One region of the Pseudomonas koreensis genome, then DNA from elsewhere that is predicted to be linked to it. Evidence: riboswitches for the same ligand, from Rfam matches in the RefSeq annotation. Region 1 holds a riboswitch; each other region holds the start of a gene.
The links. Region 1 has a riboswitch for cobalamin ahead of cobW (cobalamin biosynthesis protein CobW). Riboswitches for the same ligand answer to the same signal wherever they lie in the genome.
Positions count from the first base shown of each region.

Region 2: another riboswitch for cobalamin. It lies ahead of cobO (cob(I)yrinic acid a,c-diamide adenosyltransferase); the one in region 1 lies ahead of cobW (cobalamin biosynthesis protein CobW).
Region 3: another riboswitch for cobalamin. It lies ahead of J2Y90_RS20745 (ABC transporter substrate-binding protein); the one in region 1 lies ahead of cobW (cobalamin biosynthesis protein CobW).

Region 1 covers NZ_JALJWP010000001.1:4,025,991-4,031,537, forward strand. Annotated here, with positions in the region: cobalamin riboswitch at 601-812, shown strand; gene cobW (cobalamin biosynthesis protein CobW) at 912-1,976, shown strand; gene cobN (cobaltochelatase subunit CobN) at 1,980-5,547, shown strand, end outside.
Region 2 covers NZ_JALJWP010000001.1:3,126,751-3,132,297, forward strand. Annotated here, with positions in the region: gene J2Y90_RS14060 (C40 family peptidase) at 22-558, shown strand; gene J2Y90_RS14065 (PQQ-dependent sugar dehydrogenase) at 691-2,004, opposite strand; gene J2Y90_RS14070 (hypothetical protein) at 2,071-2,655, opposite strand; cobalamin riboswitch at 2,817-3,045, shown strand; gene cobO (cob(I)yrinic acid a,c-diamide adenosyltransferase) at 3,129-3,740, shown strand; gene J2Y90_RS14080 (cobyrinate a,c-diamide synthase) at 3,737-5,119, shown strand; gene bluB (5,6-dimethylbenzimidazole synthase) at 5,116-5,547, shown strand, end outside.
Region 3 covers NZ_JALJWP010000001.1:4,716,862-4,722,408, reverse strand. Annotated here, with positions in the region: gene metE (5-methyltetrahydropteroyltriglutamate--homocysteine S-methyltransferase) at 1-412, shown strand, start outside; gene J2Y90_RS20760 (GNAT family N-acetyltransferase) at 600-1,151, shown strand; gene J2Y90_RS20755 (ABC transporter ATP-binding protein) at 1,090-1,854, opposite strand; gene J2Y90_RS20750 (FecCD family ABC transporter permease) at 1,851-2,867, opposite strand; gene J2Y90_RS20745 (ABC transporter substrate-binding protein) at 2,864-3,877, opposite strand; cobalamin riboswitch at 4,019-4,212, opposite strand; gene J2Y90_RS20740 (ParD-like family protein) at 4,328-4,555, shown strand; gene map (type I methionyl aminopeptidase) at 4,552-5,343, shown strand; gene J2Y90_RS20730 (ABC transporter ATP-binding protein) at 5,545-5,547, opposite strand, start outside.

The DNA.
Region 1 (5,547 bases):
TTGCTTCGCTGCACCTACACTCGCTGTGTACGACTGCGTCGTACGGTCGCTGCGCTCCCACGCCCGGATCAATCCCTCCACTCAGCCTGCCGACGGGCTCTGAGATCAAGATCAAAAGCTACTCGAGCTTGCGCTCATTGTGTTGAGTGGTGAAGAGCGTGCGCTTGGCTTGAGTTTTGTATTGGATTCGCCCCTCACCCCAGCCCTCTCCCTCCGGGAGAGGGCTAGGGTGAGGGGCTGTTGATCTGGCTTTTGCTTTTGCTTTGCTTTGGCTCTTGATCTTTTGCCCCTTCGGCAGGCTTCGTTACGGGATTGATCCGGGCGTGGGAGCGCAGCGACCGTACGACGCAGTCGTACACAGCGGAAGGAGGTGCAGCGAAGCAAACCGGAGCCGCTGCGCCCGGATCGGTCCCGTAACGAAGGTACCCCGAGCCCCAGCGAGCGGGCCGTACGCCGGGGCAAAGCCTTTTGGGTCACCTTTTCGGCGTTTGGAAAAGGTGACTCGCTGTAAGAGCGAAACCGCCAGCGGCAGCACCCGCAGCAATGGATATGCCTCCAATCCCAAGACTCAACACCCATTGACCCACGACAGACCCATGCGTAGCCTTGCGCTTTCGAGGTTCTTCGGCACGCGCCGAAGCTAAGAAGGGAACGCGGTCAAAGCCGCGGCTGCCCCCGCAACTGTGAACGGTGAGGTTCGTTGCCACGCCACTGCCAGCTCAGCCAATGAGCCAGCGGGAAGGCGCAACGAATGCCAGGCCCCGCGCCTGAACACCGTCAGCCAGGAGACCTGCCTCGTCACAGATTCTCACTACAACCGGGCGGGGTGATCCGGTGGCGAATGCTTCCGGCGCGTACCTGCGCTGCCGGTTCTCGTCCCGTATGCCCGCCGCTTGCCAAAGGGCATACCGATGAAAACACTGGCCAAACTCCCCGTCACCATCGTCACCGGTTTCCTCGGTTCGGGCAAAACCACGCTGCTGCGACACATGCTCGACAACGCGCAGGGCCGGCGCATCGCGGTGATCGTCAACGAGTTTGGCGAGCTGGGTATCGACGGTGAAATTCTCAAGCAATGCACCATCGGTTGCACCGAAGAAGAAGCCAGCGGCCGCGTCTACGAGTTGGCCAATGGCTGCCTGTGCTGCACGGTGCAGGAAGAATTCTTTCCGGTAATGCGCGAACTGGTCGCCCGTCGCGGCGACCTCGATCACATCCTTATCGAAACCTCCGGCCTGGCCCTGCCCAAGCCGTTGGTGCAAGCCTTCCAGTGGCCGGAAATCCGCAGTGCCTGCACCGTCGATTCGGTGATTACCGTGGTCGACAGTCCGGCCGTCGCCGCTGGCACGTTCGCCGCGTTCCCGGATCAGGTCGATGCCCAGCGCAAACTCGATCCGAACCTTGATCACGAATCGCCACTGCACGAGCTGTTCGCCGATCAACTGGCCAGCGCCGATCTGGTTATCCTCAACAAGGCCGACCAGACCAGCCCGGAAGATCTGGCTCGCGTGCGCGCTGAAGTCGCCGAAGAACTGCCGCCAGCGGTAAAAATCATCGAAGCCAGCAACGGTCGTTTGCCGCTGGATGTGTTGATCGGTCTGGGCGCCGGCTCCGAGGAACACATCGATGGTCGCCACAGCCATCACGATCACCACCATGACGGCGATGACGACGACCACGATCACGATGCCTTCGATTCGATCTCCATCGAACTGCCGCAAGCCGACGAAAGCCTGCTGCTCGACGCACTGACGCAATTGGTGGTGCAGCACGGCATCCTCCGTGTGAAAGGTTTTGCAGCGATTCCGAACAAGCCGATGCGCCTGTTGATCCAGGGTGTGGGCACGCGTTTCGACAAGCATTTCGACCGCCAATGGGGCGCCGAAGAAGCGCGTGTCACGCGTCTGGTGTTGATCGGTCAGGAGCTCGATGCCGTGCAGCTCGAAACGCAATTGCGCGCTGCGCTCAGCGTTTAAGCCATGCACCTGCTCAGGACCCAGCCCGGCGGATTCGTCTCGGATGACAACATTGCCGACCTTGGCCAAACCCCCGCCGAGCTGGTGATCCTGTGCAGCGGCGATTCCAGCCTGGCGCTGCTCGCCGAAGCTGCGCAGCAATTGCCGGAGGATTATCCGAGCCTGCGTCTGGCCAACCCGATGCAGGTGCAGAATCACGCGTCGGTCGATCTGTACGTGGACGAAGTGCTGCGCCACGCCAAGGTCATTCTGATCTCGCTGCACGGCGGCATCGCCTATTGGCGCTATGGCGTCGAGCGGCTGGTCGAGTTGTCCGAACGCGGCGTGCAACTGATTCTGGTGCCCGGCGATGACCGTCCGGATCCCGAGCTCAGCGACTTGAGTACGGTCAGCGCCCAGGCACGCGATCGACTCTGGCAGTTCCTGCGTCAGGGCGGCATGGGCAATGCGCTGGATTTTTTCCGCTGCCTGGGCAACCAATGGTTCGCTCGTGATTACCCATGGAGCGAGCCGCAGACCCTCCCGCGCACGGCGATTTATCACCCACAGAAAAACAGCGCCGCCCTGAGTGACTGGCAAGCCGAATGGCTGCCCGATCAACCGGTGGCGGCGCTGTTGTTTTATCGCTCGCACTTGCAAGCGGCGAACACCGCGTTCATCGATGTGTTCTGCCAGCGTTTGCAGGCGGCCGGGCTCAATCCGCTGCCGATCGCCGTGGCCAGTCTGAAAGAACCTGGCTGCCTGTCGGTGGTCGAGGACTGGCTGGATGAGGTCGAGGCCGGGGTGATTCTCAACACCACTGGTTTTGCCCAGTCCAGCCCCGAAGCGCCGCATCTGCGCCCGTTTCGCCGCAACATTCCGGTGATCCAGGCAATCTGCGCCCAGGACAACGAGCCCGGTTGGCGCGACAGTGAACAGGGCCTCGGGCCGCGGGATCTGGCGATGCACATTGCTCTGCCGGAACTCGACGGACGTATCATCAGCCGGCCGATCAGCTTCAAGGATCTGGCCTGGCGCAGCGAGCGCAGTCAGTCCGATGTGGTCTGCTACCGCGCCCAGCCCGGACGCATGGATTTCGTCGCCGAACTGGCGCGGCGCTGGATCGATCTGGCGCGAGTGCCGAATGGCGAAAAACGCATCGCCCTGATCCTCGCCAACTACCCGACTCGCGACGGCCGCATCGGCAACGGTGTTGGCCTCGATACGCCGGCAGCGGCGCTGAACATCCTGCGCGCATTGCGCGACCACGGTTATCCGATCACTGCCGAGTTACCCGACAGCGGCACCGAGCTGATCCAGCAACTGCTCGGCGGTGTCAGCAACGACCTCGACAGTCTCGACCTGCGCCCGTGCCAGCAGAGCCTGGCGATGGACGATTACCTGGCGATGTTCAACGCGCTGCCGGAAGCGAATCGCGCTGCGGTGCTTGAACGTTGGGGATCGCCACACAATGATCCGATGTGCCGCGACGGTCGCCTGATGATCGCCGGGCTGCGCTTCGGTCTGACTTTCGTCGGCATCCAGCCGGCACGCGGTTATCAGGTCGATCCGAGCGCGGTGTATCACGACCCGGATCTGGTGCCGCCGCACGGCTATCTGGCGTTCTATTTCTGGTTGCGCGAAACCTACGGCGCTCACGGCGTAATCCATGTCGGCAAGCACGGCAACCTCGAATGGCTGCCGGGCAAAGGCGTCGGCCTTTCCGATAATTGCTGGCCGGACGCGCTGCTCGGGCCGCTGCCGAATATCTATCCGTTTATCGTCAACGATCCGGGCGAGGGCGCCCAGGCCAAACGCCGCACGCAAGCGGTGATCATCGACCACTTGATGCCGCCACTGACTCGCGCGGAAACCTATGGTCCGCTGCGCAATCTCGAGTTGCTCGCCGACGAATATTACGAGGCGCAACTGCTCGATCCGCGCCGTGCTCGCGAGTTGCAGCGCGACATTCTGCAACTGGTGCGTGACACGCAAATCGACCGCGAATTGCAGTTGGATGCTGCGCTGGACAGCGACGCTGATGCGGCGATCTGGCTGCCGCGTCTGGATACTTATCTGTGCGATCTGAAGGAGTCGCAGATTCGCGATGGGTTGCACATCTTTGGCGAATCACCCAGCGGGCGCTTGCGGATTGACACGTTGCTGGCGCTGTTGCGGATTCCGCGCGGCGACGGTAAGGGCGCGCAGTCGAGCCTGTTGCGGGCGCTGGCCATGGCGTTTGAATTGGGCTTCGATCCGCTGGATTGCACATTGGCCGATCCGTGGAACGGCCCGCGACCGAGCGAGTTGCAGACGATCAGCGATGAACTGTGGCGTACCACCGGCGACACCCGCGAACGCCTCGAACTATTTGCCGTACACCTGATCTCCCAAACACTGCAAACCCCCTGTAGGAGTGAGCCTGCTCGCGATAGCGGTGTGTCATTCAAAACCGAATTGCCTGACCTGGCGCCATCGCGAGCAGGCTCGCTCCCACAGGGATCGGGGTGGTCTGATGTAAATGCAATCATCCAGTCCCTGCGCGAAGTCGTCGCCCCACGCCTCGACGCTTGCGGGCCGGCGGAAATGCGCGGTCTGCTCGACGCCCTCGGCGGTCGATTCGTCCCGGCCGGCCCCAGCGGTGCACCCAGCCGTGGCCGCCTCGACGTGCTGCCCACCGGGCGCAACTTCTACTCGGTCGACGTGCGCAACCTGCCGACCACCACCGCGTGGCGCATCGGATTCCAGTCGGCCACGCTGATTCTCGAGCGACACCTGCAGGATCATGGCGACCACCTGCGCCAGCTCGGCCTGTCCGTCTGGGGCACCGCGACCATGCGCACCGGCGGCGATGACATTGCCCAGGCGATGGCGCTGATGGGCGTGCGTCCGGTCTGGGCCACGGGCAGCCAGCGCGTGGATGATTTCGAGATCCTGCCGCTGAGTCTGCTCGATCGCCCAAGGGTCGACGTGACGCTGCGGGTTTCGGGCTTTTTCCGTGATGCGTTCGCCAACCTCATCCGCCTGTTCGACGCCGCCGTGCAAGCGGTGGCCGCGCTGGACGAACCGGATGACTTGAATCCACTGGCCGCCAAAGTGCGTGCCGAGCGCGAAGCGCTGTTGCAGGCGGGCGTCGATGAGGACACCGCGCGGCGTCAGGCCGGATGGCGAATCTTCGGTGCCAAGCCGGGTGCTTACGGCGCTGGTGTGCAAGGCGCGATCGACGGACGTCTGTGGCGGACCCGCGAAGACCTCGCCGAGGTTTACCTGAACTGGGGCGCCTACGCTTACGGTGGCGCTGATGAAGGCACGGCTGCCCGCGAGCAATTCAGCCAGCGCCTGAGCCAGGTGCAGGCAGTGCTGCAAAATCAGGACAACCGCGAGCATGACCTGCTCGACTCCAACGATTACTACCAGTTTCAGGGCGGCATGCTCGCGGCGGTGGAAAGCCTGCGCGGCGAGGCAGCAGCCAGTTATCACGGCGATCACAGCCAGCCCGATCTGCCGAAGATCCGTACCTTGAAGGAAGAGCTGAACCGCGTAGTGCGCTCGCGGGCGGCGAATCCGAAGTGGATCGACGGGGTCAAGCGTC
Region 2 (5,547 bases), 900 kb from region 1:
CCAGATCAGGATGTTCTGCTTATGACGATGTCGGCCCGCCTCACCTTGATCATTTGCGCCGCGCTGCTCAGCGCCTGCGCCAGCCGTACACCGCCGCCAGCCCCCGTGGTTCGCGCGCCGATCGTGTTCGGTCCTTCCCAGGCTGTTTCCCCCGTTGCCGAAGACGTGCTGTTCCGTGCCCTCGGCCTGGTCGGTACGCCGTATCGCTGGGGCGGCAACACGCCGGATTCCGGCTTCGATTGCAGCGGCCTGATCGGGTTTGTCTACCGCGACGCGGCAGGGATTTCGCTGCCACGCTCGACCCGCGAAATGATCGTCATGCAGGCGCCGAATGTTGGCAAGGAAGGCTTGCAGACCGGCGACCTGATCTTCTTCGCCACCAATGGCGGCTCGCAGGTCAGTCATGCGGGGATCTACGTAGGCGAGGGGCGCTTCGTGCATGCACCGGCCACGGGCGGCACGGTCAAGCTCGACAGCCTGTCGAAGACTTATTGGCAGAAAGCCTATTTGAGCGCCAAGCGAGTGTTGCAGCCGGGGCAGTTGGCGCATAACCCTTAGTAAGGCAACACAAAAACCAATGTGGGAGCGAGCTTGCTCGCGAAGGCGGTGTGTCATTCAATTCAACATTGACTGATCCGACGCTTTCGCGAGCAAGCTCGCTCCCACAGTTGTTATGTGTCGAGCGGTAAGTTATTTGGCAGAAGACACTCGCCAAATTTTGTTCCCGACATCATCCGCCACCAGCAAGCCACCTTGCTGGTCGATCACCACGCCCACCGGGCGGCCCAATGCGTTCTCGTCCTTGTCGAGGAAGCCGGTCAGCACATCCACCGGTTGCCCGGTCGGTTTGCCGCCAGTGAACGGCACGAAAATCACCTTGTAGCCACTGTGCGGTTTGCGGTTCCACGAGCCGTGCTGGCCAATGAATGCGCCTTCCTTGAATTGCGCCGGCAGGCTGTTGCCCTCGGCGAAGGTAAGGCCCAGCGAAGCAGTGTGCGGGCCAACGGCATAATCCGGCGCGATGGCCTTGGCCACCAGATCGAGGTTCTGCGGTTTGACCCGCACATCGACATGTTGTCCGTAGTAGCTGAACGGCCAGCCATAGAAACCGCCGTCCTTGACCGAGGTGATGTAGTCCGGCACCAGATCGCTGCCGATTTCGTCACGCTCGTTGACCGCCGTCCACAGTGCGCCGCTGGTGGGTTCCCAAGCGAGGCCATTGGGGTTGCGGATGCCCGAGGCGAAGATCCGGTGATTGCCGGTTGCGCGATCGACTTCCCAGATAGCCGCGCGGCCTTCTTCCTGATCCAGACCGTTTTCGCCGACGTTACTGTTCGAGCCGACGGTGACGTAGAGCTTGTTGCCGTCCTTGCTGGCAATAACGTTTTTGGTCCAGTGGTGATTCAACGTGCCACCCGGCAGGTCGACGACTTTGATCGGCTGGGTCTTGATCTCGGTGGCGCCCGGCTCGTAGTTGAAGCGCAGCAGGCGGTCGGTGTCGGCGACGTACAAATCATTGCCGACCAGCGTCATGCCAAACGGCGAATTGAGGTTCTGCAGAAACGCCGTGCGGGTTTCTGCGACGCCGTCGTGGTCGGCGTCGCGCAGCAGGGTGATGCGGTTCGGGCTGGGTACGCCGGCACCGGCCTTGCCCATGACTTTCTTCATCACCCAGCCGCGAATGCCTTTGCTGTCATCGGGCTTGGGCGGCGCGTTGGTTTCCGCCACCAGCACATCGCCGTTGGGCAGCACATACAGCCAGCGCGGATGATCGAGGCCTTCGGCAAACGCGGCGACCTGAGTGCCGGCCGCTGCGGTCGGTTTCGTGCCTTGCGGCCAGCCCACCGCCGGGGCGATGTTCACCGTCGGAATCAGCGTCTTGTTCGGTTCGGGCAGTTTAGGCGACGGTCCGGTGCCGTCGGAGACTTGCAGGCTGGAGGTTTCACCGCAGGCGGCGAGCCCGCCAGCGACGGCGATGATGAGAGCGAGTTGGGCCTTGCGCATTGCTGATCTTCCCTATGAATGCATTCCTAATCATAGAGGAGGGCGCAGGCCCGATGGTTCAACTGCTCAACTGCGGGCTTCCTTGAACAGTACGGCGATGCCTGGATGATAGTTGCCCGCGTCGCTGCGCAATTTGCGATAGGCGTAGGGGAAATACCAGGCCATCGCGCAGGTGTGCTCTTTTTGCAGGTCATCGACCATATCCTGCAGCTCTTCGGGACTGGCGCTGTGCTGGACTTTTTGCGGGGCAATGAACAGGCAGCCGAGCTTGAGATCGCTGGCGTAGCTGATGCGCTTGGCATCAAGGGTGATGTCGAGCAAGGCCTGGCTCAGGTTGAGGTTGTTGACCCGTGGCCAGCGTTGCGTGGCCTGAATGAACGCGCGGTCTTCGCTACCGGCAATCAGCAGATTGGCGCGGGCGTTGCGTTCGCCTTCTTCGTTCTGTTTGCGTGTAGCCGTGTCGCTCAACGTCACCATTTCAGCCATCCACGCCGCTGCCGAGAGCAGGCCGAGATTGGCTTCTTCGTCGTGCCAGTAAGGCGTGTCGTTGTCGCCGCGCACGCTGTTGTAGCGATCGATACAGTCAAACCAGCGTTCCAGCACCGGGCGCAGGAATTCCAGGCGGGGATTGCTGATGATCATGCCTTGCATCGTCGTCATCCTTATTGTTGTTGTAGATGTTTCGAGAAAACATGGCTCTTTGATATCACTTGTCACAGTTTGGCACAAGGTTGCCGCTGGATAATTAATCAGCGGCACTTATTCGCGCTCGAGACGCCTGTTTAATTGACGCTCCATCCCCAACCCTCTAACCTTCGCCGCTTGTTTCAGGTGCTCTGTGACCCAGTGTCGACAGAGTGAAACAGGGAAGCCGGTGAGGGTGGACTTCAAGCGAAGCCACGACGATCCCGGCGCTGCCCCCGCAACGGTAAATGAGTGAAGACTGCGCCTTGAGCCACTGCCTCGAAAGAAGCGGGAAGGCGCGCAGTCCGGCAGATGCCGCTCATGAGCCCGGAGACCGGCCTGATCCATCTCAGCGGCATCACGGTGGGCGATGCCAGGCTTTTTGCCGTCTATTCTTGTGCCTGCCCGCCGTTATCCAGCCTCAACGGAGAGCTCCCCCCATGACTGATTCCCCCGAGCGCGACGAGCGCCATCTGGCGCGCATGCAGCGCAAGAAAGCCGTGATCGACGAACGCATCGCCAATTCACCCGACGAGTGCGGCCTGGTGCTGGTGCTGACCGGCAATGGCAAAGGCAAGAGCAGTTCGGCGTTCGGCATGCTCGCCCGTGCCATGGGCCACGGCATGCAGTGCGGTGTGGTGCAGTTCATCAAGGGCCGCAACAGCACCGGCGAGGAATTGTTCTTTCGCCGCTTCCCCGAGCAGGTGCGTTTCCACGTCATGGGTGAAGGCTTCACCTGGGAAACCCAGGATCGCCAGCGCGACATCGCGGCTGCGACCGCGGCCTGGGAAGTCTCCCGCGAATTGTTGCGTGACCCGGCGATCGGACTGGTGGTGCTCGACGAGTTGAACATCGCCCTCAAGCACGGCTACCTCGATCTCGATCAGGTGCTCAGCGATTTGCAGGCGCGCCCGCCGATGCAACATGTGGTCGTCACCGGTCGCGGCGCCAAGCCGGAAATGATCGAGATGGGCGACACGGTTACCGAAATGGGCATGCTCAAGCACGCTTTCCAGGCCGGGATCAAAGCGCAGAAAGGCGTCGAACTTTGAAGCAACCACGTCACTGCCCGGCGGTGCTCATCGCCGCGCCGGCCTCCGGCCAGGGCAAGACCACCGTCACCGCTGCGCTCGCCCGTTTGCATCGCAATCAGGGGCGCAAGGTGCGCGTGTTCAAATGCGGCCCGGACTTTCTCGACCCGATGATTCTCGAGCGCGCCAGCGGTGCGCCGGTGTATCAACTGGACATGTGGATGGTCGGCGAGCAGGAAAGTCGCCGGCTGTTGTGGGAAGCCGCCGGCGAGGCCGATCTGATTCTGATCGAGGGCGTGATGGGCCTGTTCGACGGCACGCCGTCCAGTGCTGATCTGGCGCGCCACTTCGGCGTGCCGGTGCTCGGCGTGATCGACGGCACTGCCATGGCGCAGACCTTCGGCGCTTTGGCGCTGGGCCTGGCGAAGTATCAGCCGGACTTGCCGTTCGCCGGCGTGCTGGCCAATCGCGTCGGCACCTTGCGCCATGCGCAATTGCTCGAAGGCAGCCTCACCGAAGGTTTGCGCTGGTACGGCGCACTGTCCCGCGAGACCGGCATCGAATTGCCGAGCCGCCACCTCGGTCTGGTCCAGGCCAGCGAATTGAATGATCTGGATCTGCGTCTCGACGCGGCCGCCGATGCCCTCGCCAGCAGTTGCCAAGTCGCGCTGCCACCAGCCGTTGAATTCGCCGCGCCTGATGTCATCGCCGCCGAGCCTCTATTAAAAGGTGTGCGCATCGCCGTCGCCCGCGATGAAGCGTTCGCCTTCACCTATGGCGCCAGCCTCGATCTGCTGCGGGCGATGGGGGCCGAGCTGCAGTTCTTCTCGCCGATCCGCGACACGCAATTGCCCGAGGCGGACAGCCTGTATCTGCCGGGCGGTTATCCGGAGTTGCACCACGTCGCGCTGGCGCAAAACACCTCAATGCTTGCAGCGATCCGCGCGCACCATGCGGCGGGCAAGCCGTTGCTCGCTGAATGTGGCGGGATGCTTTATCTGCTCGATTCGCTGACTGATGTCGAAGGCACCCGCGCTGAACTGGTCGGTTTGCTCAAGGGCGATGCGGTGATGCAGAAGCGTCTCGCGGCGCTGGCGTTGCAGGCGGTTGAATTGCCGGAGGGGGCTTTGCGTGGGCATACCTATCATCATTCGCTGACCACCACTGAGCTGGCGCCGATTGCCCGGGGCTTGAGCCCGAATGGCGGGCGTGGCGCCGAGGCGGTTTATCGTGAGGGGCGGATGACGGCTTCTTATGTGCACTTTTATTTTCCGTCGAATCCGGTGGCTGTCGCTGCGCTGTTTGCGCCGAACTTTGAAACCGCTATCGCGAGCAGGCTCACTCCTACAATGGATCACCTGAACCCTGTGGGAGCGAGCTTGCTCGCGAAAGGGCCATGACCGACAACACATTCTCCGAAGCCGAACGCGCTGCGGTCTACAAGGCCATCGCCGAACGCCGCGACATGCGCCACTTCACCGGCGGCACCGTTGAACCGGATCTGCTGCGTCGACTCTTGGAAGCCGCCCACCAAGCCCCAAGCGTCGGCCTGATGCAGCCCTGGCGCTTCATCCGTATCAGCGATCGCGCTCTGCGCGGGCAGATCCGCGATCTGGTGGAAGCAGAACGCATCCGCACCGCCGAAGCCCTCGGCGAGCGCAGCGATGAGTTCATGCAGCTCAAGGTCGAAGGCATCAACGATTGCGCCGAAGTGCTGGTCGCGGCGCTGATGGACGATCGCGAAAAACACATCTTCGGTCGGCGCACGTTGCCGGAAATGGACATGGCCTCGTTGTCCTGCGCGATCCAGAATCTGTGGCTGGCGTCC
Region 3 (5,547 bases), 690 kb from region 1:
CTGGGCGAGCGAAGCGTTCCGCCTGTGCGCCTCCGGCGTGCGCGACGAGACGCAGATCCATACGCACATGTGCTACAGCGAGTTCAACGACGTGATCGAGTCGATCGCGGCGATGGACGCCGATGTCATCACCATCGAAACCTCTCGGTCGGACATGGAACTGCTCGAGGCATTTGAAGCATTCGCCTACCCCAACGACATCGGCCCGGGCGTCTACGACATACACTCGCCACGCATTCCCGATGTGGCGGAGATGGTCGGGCTGCTGCGCAAAGCTGCCCGGCGCATTCCGGCTGAGCGTCTATGGGTCAATCCGGACTGCGGCCTGAAAACCCGTGCCTGGCCGGAAACCGAAGCGGCGTTGGTGCACATGGTCACAGCCGCGCGGCAGCTGCGCAAAGAGTGGGCATAGTAGCCACCGCAGTCCCCCTGTAGGAGTGAGCCTGCTCGCGATAGCGGAGTGTCATTCAACACATAAGCGACTGACCCACCGCTATCGCGAGCAGGCTCACTCCTACAGGGGGGGTGTGATTCCGGATGGCACGGCAGGCTTGCAATTGTTACCGTGACCCACCACAACTCAGGTACCTCCCGCACCCATGGACCCGCAGCCAGTCATTCAAGCCGCTTCTGAAGCCGACATCCCGGCCATCCTCGATTTCACTCTCAAGGCTCGCGCCGAGCTGTTTCCCAAACTCAGCGCCTCCGGCACGCCTGACGATCTGGCGCGTTTCGCCGAGGTGTATCTGCGCGGCGCAGGCTGCTTTCTGATCGCTCGTCATGCAGGGCAGATCGTCGCCTCGATCGGTTATTTGACCTACGACCGACGCTTTCCGGAACTCGCCTATCCCACCCTGAAAGTGGTGGAAGTCGTGCGCCTGTTCGTCCTGCCTTCGCAGCGCCGATCAGGACTCGCTGGTGCGCTGTATCGGGCGTTGAAGGAACACGCGCTAGCCAACGGCGTGGAGCTGATCTACCTGCACACCCATCCGTTTCTGCCGGGCGCCATCGAGTTCTGGCAGCGCCAGGGTTTTGCCATTGTTCAGGTCGACAAGGACCCGGTCTGGCAGACCACGCACATGCAATCGTTCATGAGTGAAACCGCAATATCTGCGCACCATCGAACGGATCCGTCAGATAGTGCGCCCTGACTCCGAAAGTCGTTTGTAAGCGCTCCGGCGTCAGCACTTGCAGCGGCTCGCCCAATGCCACCAGCCGCCCGCGTTCCAGCACCGCCAGGCGATCGCACTTGAGTGCCTGATTGAGGTCGTGCAGGGCGATCAGCGTAGTCACCGGCAGTGCGCGCACCACTTGCAGAATGCTCAACTGATGCTGGATGTCGAGGTGGTTGGCCGGCTCGTCGAGCAGCAGAATCTGCGGCCGCTGCGCCAAGGCGCGGGCGATGTGCACGCGCTGGCGTTCACCGCCGGAGAGGCTGCGCCAGAGGCGGTTGCGCAGGTGCACGGCGTCGACGTCGACCAGCGCTTGCTCGACGATGGCGTCATCGGCCGGCGACCACGGTTGCAGCGCCGACAACCACGGCGTGCGCCCCAGCGCCACGGCGTCGAACACGCGGATGCCATCGTCGGTATCGGCCTGCTGTTCAACCACGGCGAGCGTTTGCGCGATGCTGCGCCGGGACAATTTGCAAAGCGCTTGGCCGTCGAGCTGCACTTGGCCTGTGCTCGGTTCACGCAGGCCGGCGAGCAGTTTCAGCAAAGTGGATTTGCCGGAGCCGTTCGGGCCAACGATACCGAGGGTTTCGCCGCGCTGCACATCGAGACTGACATCATTGAGCAACTCGGCACCACGCACCTTGAAGCCCACACCAGCACAACTCAAAACCGGGTTCATCGCGCCGATCTCCGACCCACCAGAATCAGCGCGAACACCGGTGCGCCGACCAGCGCGGTGATCACGCCGACCGGAATCACCTGACCCTTGATCAGAGTGCGCGACAGGACATCGGCGGCAATCAGAAACACCGCACCGCCCAGCGCACTGGCCGGCAGCAGGCGCGCATGAGCTGTGCCGAGCAACAACCGCGCGGCGTGGGGAATCACCAGGCCGACAAAACCGATCGAGCCGACGATCGACACCATCACCGCCGTGACCAGCGCGGCGCAGCCAATCAACAGAATCTGCACACGGCGTACCGGAATGCCGAGAGAGGCCGCCGAATCCGCGCCAAAGGTGAACGCATCCAGCGCCCGGCGATGCCACAGGCACACCACCAGACCCAGCAGCGCTACCGGCACCGCCAGCCACACCGACGGCCAGCGCACACCACCGAGATTGCCCAACAGCCAGAACATGATGCCGCGCGCCTGTTCCGAGCTGGCCGAGCGGGTGATCAGAAAAGCGGTGAGGGCGTTGAACAACTGCGAGCCGGCAATCCCGGCAAGAATGATCTGCCCGGTGCCACTGGCCGAGCCGCTGACCCGCGCCAACAGAATCACCAGTACGAATGCAGTCACCGCACCGGCAAAGGCACCGGCCGACAGCGAGATCGCTCCGGCGCCGACGCCGAGCAGGGCGACCATCACCGCGCCGGTCGAGGCGCCAGCGGAAATCCCCAGCAGATACGGATCGGCCAACGGATTGCGCAGCAGCGACTGCAGGATTACGCCACAGGTCGCCAGACCGGCACCGCAGGCTGCCGCGACCAGCGCGCGGGTCAGGCGATAATTCCAGACGATGCCTTCGTCGATCGGGTCGAGCACATAACCGGCGCCCCACAGCTTGTTCGCCAGTACCTGCAACACTACGCTCGGCTCGATCGAGGTCTCGCCAATGGCCACACCGCCGATCAGCGCGGCCGACAGCGTCAACAGAACCAGCAGGGCACGGATCAGGCGTCTGCTCATTGCGACAGGTCGTAGCCGTTGATGGCGCTGGCCAATTGTGCGAGGCCATCGAAGGTGCGCAGGCTGGCCTGCATGGCCATGGCGTCGAGGATGATGATGCGGTTGTGCTTGACCGCGTCCATGTTGCGCGTCACCGGATCACTGCGCAGGAACGCGAGTTTCTTCTGATAATCGTCCGCCGGGAAACGCCGGCGATCCATGCGCGCGATGACCAGAAACGTCGGGTTGGCCTTGGCGATGGTTTCCCAACCAACGGTCGGCCATTCTTCATCCGACTCGACGACGTTGCGCACCCCGAGGGTACTGAGCATGAAATCGGGAACACCTTTGTGCCCGGCCACGAACGGCTCGATGTCCATCTCGGCGCTGGAGAACCACACCAGGGCGCTGACGTCTTTGCGCTGCTGGTTTTTCGCGGTGGCAATCGATTGCGCGAGGCTGGCCTTGAGCTGCTCATTGAGCTGTTCGCCACGCGCCTGCACGTCGAAAATCGCCGCCAGTTGGCTTACGCCTTTGTAGATGCTGTCGATGCGAAACGGCGCCAGGCGCGTGCCGTCCGCACCGACGAGGTTATCCTTGGCTTCGCAATCGGAGGGCAGCAGGTAGGTCGGAACCTTCAGTTCATGGAACTGCTCGCGGGTGCCGACCGCGCCTTGCGGGCCGACCATCCATTCCAGCTCGACGGCAACCAGCTCCGGGCGTTTGCCGATCACCGCTTCGAAACTCGGTTCGTTATCGGCGAGGCGCTCGATCGTATTGTTTTGCGCTTTGTATGTGCCCAGCACGTCGTTGAACCACAGCGAAGTGCCGACGACCTTATTGCCCAGACCCAAGGCGTAGAGCATCTCGGTGCCGGCCTGGCCGATAGTTACCGTGCGAGTGGGTGCGTGTTGAAAGGTCAGGCTGCTGCCGCAGTTTTCCACGGTGAGCGGATACGCGGTCGGCGCCGCTTGCGCGAGGGCGCAAAGGCTCAGACCGGTGAGCAGGGTGGCAACGCGGGGCAGCAGCATGGGGCAGTCTCCAGAGGGAACCGTACGGGAGCGGGCGGGTACGGTTTGGAAACACACCTCGGGCGCGGTCGTGGAAATTGCGCAAGGCCGGCACGGGGAAAATGCGCACGGCACGATGTCCTTCCCGGACACCCCGCCGGTTAGTCAGTCACTGTGCCGGCAGGTCTCCTGACTGATGCGTCATCGCCATGCTCCGGCCTTCCCGGGGTTCACCCAGTGGCAGTCGAGGAGCAGGCTCGGCACCTACAGTTGCGGGGGCAGTTCCGATTGATGCTGTGCAAGCATTTCGGATTCCCTGTTAATTCCGTGTGGAAACCGGCGCGGGCATGTTAGTCGATCAGGCCGGTGAAGGGGAGCCGAATCTGCCGTGTTTTCATGCCGGAGCGTTTGCAATCTTGGGCAATGTTTGGCTAGTATACGAACCATATACATATCGTATTGGATTCATATATGGGCATCGTAAAGATTTCAGAGGACATGCACGAGAATCTGCGCATCTCCAGCAATGCACTGAGTCGCTCGATCAACGCGCAGGCCGAGCACTGGATGCGCATCGGCATGCTCGCCGAGCTGCACCCCAACCTCGACCACAGCGCCATTTGCCGCCTGCTGATCCGCGCCGAACAGAACGGCGGACTGGATCTGCATCAACTGACCCAGGAAGCCGTCAGCGCATGAGAAACCAGATCAGGATCAACACCCCGGCCGACATCGAAAAATCCCGCACCGCCGGCAAACTGGCTGCCGAAGTGCTGGCAATGCTGGTGCCGCATGTGAAGGCCGGCGTGACCACCGATGAGCTCGACCGGTTGTGCAACGACTACATCGTCAACGTGCAGAAAGCCGTGCCGGCCAACGTCGGTTATCACGGCTTCCCGAAAACCGTCTGTGCATCGGTCAACGATGTGGTGTGTCACGGGATTCCGTCGGGCACGCCGTTGAAGGACGGCGATATCGTCAACCTCGACATCGCCGTGATCAAGGACGGCTGGTTCGGTGATACCAGCCGCATGTACGTGGTGGGTGAGGCGACCGCCGAAGCGCAGCACCTGATCAAGACCACCTACGAGGCCATGTGCGCAGGCATTCGCGCAGTCAAACCGGGCGCGACGCTGGGCGATATCGGCCATGCGATCCAGCGCCTGGCGGAGGCGGAGGGCTTCAGCGTGGTCCGCGAGTATTGCGGTCACGGCATCGGCAAGGTCTATCACGATGAGCCGCAGATCCTGCATTACGGCTTTCCCGGTCAGGGTCTGAAACTCAAGGCCGGGATGATCTTCACCGTGGAACCGATGCTCAATGCCGGCAAGCGCCATGTGAAGAACATGCCGGACGGCTGGACCGTGCTGACCAAGGACGGCTCGTTATCGGCGCAGTGGGAACATATGGTCGCGGTGACGGAGACCGGATTCGAAGTGCTGACGGCGTGGCCGGATGAGATTGACGGCTACGGCGCTATTGTCTGAGACCGCGTCGGCTGGTTCCCTCACCCTAGCCCTCTCCCAGAGGGAGAGGGGACTGACCGAGGTGTTCTTGCGAGATACGCCGAGGTGCGATACCGAGTCGAACTCACATTTTGAACAGCATGAAGATCGGCTCCCTTTCCCCCTCGCCCCCCTGGGGGAGAGGGCTGGGGTGAGGGGGTAGATCCAACTGACTCAGCGCAATCA